Regions from separate parts of the Mesorhizobium sp. P2_E7 genome, predicted to be linked through region 1. Evidence: predicted binding sites of a transcription regulator. Region 1 holds the regulator's gene; the other holds the start of a gene.

Region 1 (5,059 bases):
ATTCGAGGCGATGACGACCATCACCGTCAAGATCGTCAACCAGCTGACCGGCGATCTCGAGTTCAACTCACCGCAGACGCTGGTCGCCTTCGCGCTCGGCCTGACGCTGTTCGCGCTGACGCTGGTGATGAACATTGTCGCCCTCTACATCGTGCGCAAGTACCGGGAGCAGTACGAATGACCGACATCCCCCTGGACACGATGGCGGGTGCTGTCGCGCGCCCGCGCCGCGACATCGGGCTGAAGGCGCGCTACGCCGCCGAACGCCGCTTCCGCATCTATGGTGTGATTGCGATCTCGGTCGGCCTGGCGTTCCTGGCCATCATGCTGATCACCATCGTCTCGAAAGGCTACACCGCCTTCTGGCAGACGACGGTGACGCTGCCGATAACCTTCGACGAGAAGGTGATCGATCCCTCCGGCAAGCGCGCCACCGATCCGAACGTGCTGATCAAGGCGAACTATCCCAAGCTCGCCGAAAACGCACTGGTCGCCAAACTCGGCATCGATCCCGCCAACAAGCCGATGATGCTGAAGCTCAAGGGCTTCCTGTCGGAGGGCGCCCGCGTCCAGCTGCGCGACATCGTCGCCGCCGATCCCTCGGTGATCGGCACGACGCGTGACGTCAACATCCTGGCCGCCGCCAATCTCGACTCCGCCTTCAAGGGCCAGATCGACCTCAGTGTCGATGAAGCCCGCCGCAAGGTGTCCAACCAGCAGATCGATTGGATGAACAAGCTCAAGGCCGATGGCGTGATGGCCGAGCATTTCAATACGGGCCTGTTCACCTATGGCGCCTCCAGCCGGCCTGAGACGTCGGGCATGGGCGTGGCGATCATCGGCTCGTTCTACATGATGGTGATCGTGCTGTTGCTGGCGCTGCCGATCGGCGTCGCCGCCTCGATCTATCTTGAGGAATTCGCCAAGAAGAACCGCTTCACCGACCTGATCGAAGTCAACATCAATAATCTGGCGGCGGTGCCGTCGATCGTCTTCGGCCTGCTCGGGCTTGCCGTGTTCATCAACTTCCTCGGCATGCCGCGCTCGGCCGCCTTCGTCGGCGGCCTGGTGCTGACATTGATGACGCTGCCGACCATCATCATTGCCACGCGCGCCGCCCTTGCGGCGGTGCCGCCGTCGATCCGCTCGGCAGCGCTTGGGCTTGGCGCCTCCAAGATGCAGATGGTGTTCCAGCACATCCTGCCGCTGGCCGCGCCCGGCATCCTGACCGGCACCATCATCGGCCTGGCGCGCGCGTTGGGTGAGACCGCACCACTGCTTCTGATCGGCATGGTCGCCTTTGTCGCCGACTATCCGAAGACACCTTTCGACCCGGCAACCGCGCTACCGGTGCAGATCTACATGTGGGCAAACGAGGCCGAACGCGCTTTTGTCGAGCGCATGTCCGGCGCCATCATCATCCTGCTGGTCTTCCTCATGGCCATGAACATCACCGCGATCGTGCTTCGGCGCCGGTTCGAGCGGCGCTGGTAGAAAAAAGGCAATTTGGTATGAACATCATGACCGAACAGTCCCTTGAAAACGCAGTGGGCGACAAAATGAACGCCAAGTCGAACGAAGTGATCAAGATGCGCGGCGACAAGGTCGGCGTGTTCTACGGCGAGAAGCAGGCGCTGTTCGACGTCAATCTCGACGTCCGCCAAAACCAGGTGACCGCGCTGATCGGCCCGTCCGGCTGCGGCAAGTCGACCTTCCTGCGCTGCCTCAACCGCATGAACGACACCATCGATTCAGCGCGGGTGACCGGCAAGATCACGCTCGATGAGGACGACATCTACGACAAGAACATCGACGTCGTCGAACTCAGGGCTCGCGTCGGCATGGTGTTCCAGAAGCCCAATCCGTTCCCGAAGTCGATCTACGAGAACGTCGCCTACGGCCCGCGCATCCATGGCCTGGCCAAGCGCAAGTCCGACATGGACCAGATCGTCGAGTCGAGCCTGAAGAAGGCGGCGATCTGGAACGAGGTCAAGGACCGCCTGCAGGAACCCGGCACTGGCCTGTCCGGCGGCCAGCAGCAGCGCCTGTGCATCGCGCGCGCCATCGCGGTCTCGCCGGAAGTGATCCTGATGGATGAGCCCTGCTCGGCGCTCGACCCGATCGCCACCGCCCGCGTCGAGGAGCTGATCGACGAACTGCGCCAGAACTACACTATCGTCATCGTCACCCACTCGATGCAGCAGGCAGCGCGCGTGTCGCAACGCACGGCGATGTTCCACCTCGGCTACCTGGTCGAGGAGGGCGCCACCGACAAGATGTTCACCAATCCCGACGACAAGCGCACCCAGGACTACATTACCGGCCGCTTCGGCTGAGCCGTCCAGCGGTTGAATTTTCAGGCACGAGGACCAGGATCATGGGTGAACATACCGTCGCCTCCTTCGATGAAGAGTTGGGCCAGATCAGCAAGCTGATCCGCGACATGGGCGATCTGGCCGGGTCGATGGTCAGCGGCTCGACCAAAGCGCTGCTCACGTCGGACAACGCGCTGGCGCAGCGTGTGGTTTCCGATGATGCCATCATGGACGCGCGCCAGCGTGAACTCGACGACCGCGCCATCACGCTCATCGCCAAGCGCCAGCCGATGGCCAACGATCTGCGCGCCGTGGTCGGTTCGATCCGCATGGCCGGCGACCTCGAGCGCATCGGCGATCTCGCCAAGAACATCGCCAAGCGCGTCGGCACTGTGGGCTTGAGCGTCACGCCGCGCGACCTCTCGCATTCCATCGATGCGATGGCACAACTGGTGCTGATCCAGGTGCAAGGGGTGGTCGAGGAATATGCCGCCGCCGATGCGGCCGCGCTGGCGAAGCTCAGGAATGAGGACGAGCGCATCGACGTCAAATACACGTCGGTGTTTCGTGAACTCTTGACCTACATGATGGAAGACCCGCGCAACATCACTGCCTGCACGCATCTTCTGTTCTGCGCCAAGAATCTGGAGCGCATCGGCGATCATGTCACCAACATCGCTGAAAATGCGTATTATGTGCTGACCGGCCAGCAATTGCCTGCCAATCGCCCGAAGCAGGACGAGACGGCGATGGCCACGTCGGCCTGACAAGGGTGAACTGCTGATGATTGCGCCACGCATCATGGTCGTGGAGGATGAGGAGCCGCTGGGCGTGCTCCTCCGCTACAACCTCGAATCCGAAGGCTACCAGGTCGAAGTGGTAACGCGCGGCGACGAGGCCGAAATCCGGCTGCAGGAAAATGTGCCCGACCTTCTGGTGCTCGACTGGATGGTGCCGGCGGTGTCCGGCATCGAGCTTTGCCGGCGGCTCAGGATGCGGCCCGAGACCGAGCGATTGCCGATCATCATGCTGACCGCGCGTGGCGAGGAGAGCGACCGCGTGCGCGGGCTTTCGACCGGCGCCGACGATTATCTGGTCAAGCCGTTCTCGACGCCGGAATTCATGGCGCGCGTGAAGGCGCTGCTGCGCCGCGCCAAGCCGGAAGTCCTGTCCAGCGTGCTCAAGGTCGGCGACATCGTGCTCGACCGTGAATCGCACCGAGTCTACCGCAAGAAGAGCGAGATCCGACTGGGGCCGACCGAGTTCCGCCTGCTCGAATTTATGATGCGCCACCCCGGCCGTGTGTTCTCACGCAGCCAGCTGCTCGACAATGTCTGGGGCGAGACGATCTACATCGACGAACGCACGGTCGACGTGCATGTCGGTCGCTTGCGCAAGGCGGTCAACAATGGCCGCATGCCGGACGTCATCCGCACCATCCGCGGCGCCGGCTACGCCATCCGCGAAGACTAGAGCCCGGCGCGCCGGGCCGTCGCCGGCCTCTCAGGCGACGTGCTTGCCGGTCTTCGCTTGAATGCCGGGCGCGAAAATCTCCTGGTCGACGAAGCTTAGCGCCCGCATGGCGCAGCCCTCGCGGATCAACGGCAGTTCGTTGGGCTCGGTGTCGAAGGAGATCGACTTCGAGTGCTGGCCGCCGGCGGTCTGGGCGATCGCCTCGCGCAATGCCGGCTCGATCAGGTCGAAGGCGGCGGCGCTGACACCGACCATGGCGACAGGGGCGGGGTCGATCAGCGCGAACAGGCTGCCAAGGCCGAAGCCGAGCGCCTCGCCCGCCTTGCGATAGGCTTCGCGCTCCGGGCCATCCGTCTCGCGGGCGCGTGCGGCCAGCGCCCGCATGTCGGCGTCGCCGACATCGACCGGTTCGGCATCCTCGCTCATCATCTTTGCGCTGCGCCAGATAGCGTAGTTGCCGGCATAGGCCTCGACGCAGCCGCGCCGCCCGCAACGGCACAGCGCGCCGCCGGGCCGGTGGATCATGTGGCCGAACTCGCCGCCGGACGAATGGGTGCCGGTGAACAGTTCGCCCTTCAGCACCAGCCCCATGCCGATGCCATGCGAGAGCAGGATGGCGATGAAATCGTCGCGATAGCGGTCAGGCTGGCGCCATTGCAGCGCCACCGCCATCATGTTGCAGTCGTTTTCCATGGTGGCCGGAATGCCGAATTCCGCTTCCAGTATGTCGGCGAAGGCAATGTCGGTCAGCGGTGTGATCGGCGACCACAGCATGGCGCGCGCATGCGAATCGGTGATGCCCTGAATGCCCATGGCAATGCGGGCGACGCTCTGGACGTCGAGGTCGGGATCCTCGAGCCGGCGTCTGACAATGGCAGTGCATTCGCCGATCAGTTCGTCGCGCGAAATGGTCAGCGTGTCGAGCCGGCGCTGTTCCTCGGCGACCACCTGGCCGGCATAGTCAATGACGGTGACGGAGAGGAAGTTCAGCGACAGCACCACGGTCATCACCGCCGCCGCTTCCGGGTTGAGGCCAAGGCCGACCTGCGGCCGGCCGCGTTTCAGCGCGCCGGTCTCGCCGGGCTTGCTTTCGGCCAGGATGCCTTCCGCAATCAAATCCGACGAGATCGCCGATATGGTCGAATGGCTGAGGCCGGTGGTCGCCGCGATCTCGGTCCGCGACGGTTGGCCGGCACGGCGCACGGCCGAAATCACCATCGCACGGTTGCGACGGCGCAAATCGTCGTGGCGGATTCCAACCGACATTTTTG
Region 2 (5,059 bases), on a different contig from region 1:
GGGCTTGAAGTGTCTTGGTGCCTGACGTGCTTGGGCGCTTGATCTGGGGCGGCGTGATGCCTATCTGCGCCGCATCACGCAAATCAAGCGCGTTTGGACGCATGCACCCCTCCGGGCCGCATGGCCGCGCCCTGGAGCTTTGTCATGTTGGAAACGCATCAAGTGACTGAACATCACCCCAAACTCGGCGAGTTCGGCTATGCCGGCGACGATCACGTCGTGCCGTTCGAGGTCGGCCCGCTCGACGTGCGCGGCCGCACCGTGCAGCTCGGGCCGATGCTCGACGCCATCCTCAGCCGCCACGACTATCCCGAGCCGGTTGCCCGGCTGCTGGCGGAAGCCTGCGTGCTGACGGTGCTGCTCGGCACCTCGTTGAAGTTCGAGGGCAAGTTCATCCTGCAGACCCGCACCGACGGGCCGGTCGACATGCTGGTCGCGGATTTCTCCACGCCCTCGGCATTGCGAGCCTATGCCCGCTTCGACGCCGATCGGCTGGAAGCCCTGGTGGCCGCCGACGAGACCTCGCAGCAGACGCTGCTGGGTAGCGGTGTTTTGGCGCTGACCATCGACCAGGGCGCGCACACGCAGCGCTATCAGGGCATCGTCCAGCTTGACGGCGAGACGCTGGAAGACGCTGCGCGCACCTATTTCCGCCAGTCGGAACAGATCCCGACCGACCTCAGGCTTTCGGTGGCCAAGCTTCTGACGCCGGGTCCCGGCGGCGCGCGCGAACAGTGGCGCGCCGGCGGCATCCTGGCGCAGTTCCTGCCGCAGTCGCCCGAGCGCATGCGCGTGCCCGACATTTCGGGCGGCGACGGCGATCCGCGCGACGTCACGCAAGAGCCGGCCGACAATTCGTGGCGTGAGCTGGTGGCGCTGCTCGGCACCATCGAGCCGACCGAACTGATCGACCCGACCATCGGCGCCGAGCGGTTGCTCTACCGGTTGTTCCACGAACATGGCGTGCGCGTCTTCGGCGGCGTGCCGGTCACCGATCAGTGCTCGTGCTCGCGCGACAAGATCCGCGGCATCCTCGAAGGCTTCTCCGCGCAGGAGATCAAGGACTCGACCGAGGATGGCGGCATCCACGTCGCCTGCGAGTTCTGCTCGAAGCAGTATGACTTCGACCCGGCGGAGTTTGCGGCACAGTAAGGGTCAAACTCCGATTCCTCGCCCCACGAAGTGGGGAGAGGTGGCCCGGCGAAGCCGGGACGGAGAGGGGTCTTTGCTGCAGACGGGGATTCGCTGACGTTGCAGGTCTTGCGCCTGACCCTTACCGGATTCTGGCTTCGCGACGGTCGTCCCCCTCTCCGTCCCGGCTTCGCCGGGCCACCTCTCCCCCGCCTTGCGGGGGCGAGGAACCAAGCCCTCTCAATTCACCGTTCGCCGCGTCCCCGGCAGATCCAGCGAAAACGCGGGAATAGCGATGTCGAACGTCTCGCCCCTTTTGTTGCGCATCGTGTAGTGTCCGACCATGAAGCCCGACGGCGTCGAGAGCGGGCAGCCTGACGTGTATTGATAGCTGTCGCCGGGATTGAGTTCGGGCTGGTCGCCGACGACGCCGGCGCCGCGCACTTCCTCGACCCGGCCGCTGCCGTCGGTGATGTGCCAGTAGCGCGACATAAGCTGCACGAACTCGTCCGACTGGTTGTCGATCGTCACCTGATAGCCCCAGACATAACGGTTCTCCGACGGATCCGAGCGATCCTCCAGGTAGAACGGTCTGACCTGCACTTCGATGTTGCGCGTGACGGCGCGGTACATAGGCTGCTCCAAACGACACCAACGGACCTGTCGGCGCTCTTGCCGTACACCCGCATTAGGCCTCATGCGCAGGTGCCGAACAACAATGTCATTTAAGTGACACATGACAATGATGGTGTGCATGAACCGTGTCGGGCGACTCAGCGCTCTGTCGAACTGTTGAAAACGGCCATTCCTGGCCGCTTTTTTCCGGAGTGACCAGATCTGGATGGAACTGACAGTCATAGCAGCACTGCTTTCGACACTCCTGCTTCTCTCCAATCTCGCCGGCATTGTGCTCGCCTCGCTCAGCCTGAGGCGGCCGCGCCCGATTGCGCCGCCGGCCAGAAAGGCGCCGCCGGTTTCGATCGTGGTGCCATCGCGCGGGGTGGAGCCATTTACGCAGGAGACGCTGCAGCGCGCCTTCTCGCTCGGCTGGCCGCGCTACGAGCTGATCTTCTGCGTCGCTCATGCTGAAGACCCCGTGGTCAAGCTCATCAACGCCGCGATCGCCGGCCATCCCGAGATCCCGGCGCAGCTCCTCATCGGCGATGACCGGGTCAGCGCCAACCCGAAGCTCAACAACTGCGTCAAGGGCTGGCAGGCGGCGCAGCACAATTGGGTCATCCTGGCCGATTCCAACGTGCTGATGCCTGTCGACTACGTCCAGCATCTGATGGCGGCCTGGCGGCCGGACACCGGGCTTGTCTGCTCGACCCCGATCGACTCGCGGCCGGATGGTTTCTGGGCCGAGGTCGAATGCGCTTTCCTCAACACGCTGCAGGCGCGCTGGCAATATGCCGGCGAGGCGCTGGGCCTCGGCTTTGCCCAGGGCAAGAGCATGCTGTGGAACAAGCCAATGCTCGACGCCAATGGCGGCATCGAGGCGCTTGCTGCCGAGATCGCCGAGGATGCCGCCGCGACCAAGCTGGTCAATGGGCTCGGCCTGCGCGTCAATCTCGTTGCTTCGCCTTTCGAACAGCCGCTCGGCCAGCGCACGTTCGCCGAGATATGGTCGCGCCAGACGCGCTGGTCGCGGCTGCGCCGCGTCACCTTCCCGCTGTTCTACACGCCCGAAATCCTGACCGGCGTGGCGGTGCCGCTGCTGCTGGCGCTGGTGGCGGCGGCAAGCGCCGGCGTCAGCCTGCCCACCACGGCTTTGGGCGTCCTGGCCTTTGCCTATGCGCCGGAATGCCTGCTTGCCTGGGCCAAGGGCTGGTATCTGTCGCCGCGCATCGTCACCGCAATGATCGTGCGCGATGTGATGCTTCCCGCCATCTGGTCGCGCGGTTGGCTCGGCGGTGCGGTCGAATGGCGCGGCAATGCCATGACCATCCGCACCAAGGCGATGACGGAACTGGAAGAGGCCTCGTCGGGCGCCTGATCAACGCCCGGGCCTTTACCTTGCTTCCGAAGCAGGCCGCTACTTCGCCGCCTTCAGCGCCTGCGCAACGTCCTCAAGCAGATCGTCCGTATCCTCCAGACCAACCGACAGTCGGAGCGTTCCCGGTCCGATGCCGAGCTCGGCGCGTGCCTCGTCGCTGAGGTTCTTGTGCGTCGTCGTCGCCGGATGGGTGATCAGGCTCTTGGCGTCGCCGAGATTGTTGGAGATCAGCACGATGTCGAGCGCGTTCTGCAGGGCGAAGGCCGCCTGCTTGCCGCCCTTGACGTCGAGGCAGATCAGCGTCGAGCCGCCGGTCATCTGCTTCTTGACGATGTCGGCCTGCGGGTGGTCGGCGCGGCCGGGATAGATGACGCGCACGATCTGCGGCTGCCCGGCCAGGAAGTCGGCGATCTTGCCGGCACTTTCCGTCTGCTGGCGCACCCGCACCGGCAGCGTCTCCAGGCCCTTCAGCAGCGTCCAGGCGTTGAACGGCGACAGGCTCGGGCCGGTGTGGCGGAAATAGTCGTGCAGATTCTCGTCGATCCACTTCTTGTCCGACAGGATGATGCCGCCGAGACACCGTCCCTGGCCGTCAATGTGTTTGGTCGCGGAGTAGACGACGATGTGGGCGCCGAGCTGCAACGGTTTCTGCTGCAAAGGCGTGGCAAAGACATTGTCGACGATCAGCCTGGCGCCGATCGAGGTGGCGAGCGAGGCAACGGCGGCGATGTCGACCACTTCAAGCGTCGGGTTGGTCGGGCTTTCCAGGAAGAACAGCTTCGTGTTCGGCCTGACCGCCTTTTCCCAATTGGCGATGTCGGTGCCGTCGACCAGGGTCGCCTCGATGCCGTATTTCGGCGCCAGCGTTTCGACCACCCAGCGGCAGGAGCCGAACAGCGCGCGCGCAGCCACGATATGATCGCCGGCCTTTGCGCTGCACAAAAGGGCAGCCGTCACCGCGGCCATGCCGGAGGCGGTCGCGCGGGCGTCTTCGGCGCCTTCCAGCGCGCACATGCGCTTTTCGAACATGTCGACGGTCGGGTTGGCGTAGCGCGAATAGATGAAGCCCGGCTCCTCGCCCTTGAAACGGGCTTCGGCGGCCTGTGCCGTCTCATAGACATAGCCTTGGGTGAGGTACATCGCTTCCGACGTTTCGCCGAACTGGGAACGCAGTGTTCCCCCATGCACGAGTGCGGTCTGAGGCTTCCAGTTACGCTTCTTGGTGCTCATCGTTTTTGTTCCAGACACAAAAAAACCGGCCGCGAAAGTCGCAACCGGTCCATACGGCCTTGCGGCCCGACGGTCCTTTAGCGACTTGTTTAACGTGGCTGCAAGCCGACCGGCCAAATCACCACGGGATAACGACCCTTTAGACCTCAGCCATGCTTGCGTCAATTGCCGGCTTCATTAAGAGGTTTGTACCAAGGCAGGTTCCGCAAAAGTGCCCTGCGGTTTTGCGGCAAGAAACCTGCCTCATGTCACCGGCCTTGGAGTGGAGCCAGCCTTTGCGGCAGACAGGCATTCTTCCCGATCAGGACATTTCCGCGCTGTTCCAGTCCGGCGCGCTGAAGTCACCGCGCGCGCTCGACGCCGATCAGGTCCAGCCGGCCAGCCTCGATCTCAGGCTCGGCGACAAGGCTTTTCGCGTGCGCGCGTCCTTCCTGCCAGGCCCCAACCACAAGGTGTCGGAAAAGCTCGACCGGCTGAAGCTGCACGAGATCAATCTCAGCGATGGCGCGGTGCTGGAAACCGGCTGCGTCTACATCGTGCCGCTGCTCGAAAGCCTGGCGCTGCCTGCAAACGTGTCCGCCTCGGCCAATCCGAAGAGTTCGACCGGGCGGCTCGATATCTTCACCCGGGTGATGACCGACCGCGGCCACGAGTTCGACAAGATCGCCGCCGGCTATCACGGCCCGCTCTATCTCGAAGTCA

Evidence for each region. The regulator PhoB, encoded in region 1, activates phosphate uptake and scavenging genes when phosphate is short. The targets are predictions, from matches to a motif close to TGTCATNNANCTGTCAT.
Region 2: the regulator PhoB is predicted to act here: its motif matches at 1,851-1,867, upstream of AC1DYC_RS18315 (ceramide glucosyltransferase).

The regions. Positions count from the first base shown of each region.
Region 1 covers NZ_JBFUER010000003.1:240,609-245,667, reverse strand. Annotated here, with positions in the region: gene pstC (phosphate ABC transporter permease subunit PstC) at 1-181, shown strand, start outside; gene pstA (phosphate ABC transporter permease PstA) at 178-1,494, shown strand; gene pstB (phosphate ABC transporter ATP-binding protein PstB) at 1,512-2,336, shown strand; gene phoU (phosphate signaling complex protein PhoU) at 2,378-3,082, shown strand; gene phoB (phosphate regulon transcriptional regulator PhoB) at 3,099-3,788, shown strand; gene AC1DYC_RS20245 (ROK family protein) at 3,819-5,054, opposite strand.
Region 2 covers NZ_JBFUER010000002.1:256,799-261,857, reverse strand. Annotated here, with positions in the region: gene argF (ornithine carbamoyltransferase) at 1-8, shown strand, start outside; gene AC1DYC_RS18325 (Hsp33 family molecular chaperone) at 121-1,152, shown strand; gene apaG (Co2+/Mg2+ efflux protein ApaG) at 1,372-1,764, opposite strand; gene AC1DYC_RS18315 (ceramide glucosyltransferase) at 1,973-3,127, shown strand; gene AC1DYC_RS18310 (O-succinylhomoserine sulfhydrylase) at 3,167-4,357, opposite strand; SAM riboswitch at 4,415-4,492, opposite strand; gene AC1DYC_RS18305 (2'-deoxycytidine 5'-triphosphate deaminase) at 4,603-5,059, shown strand, end outside.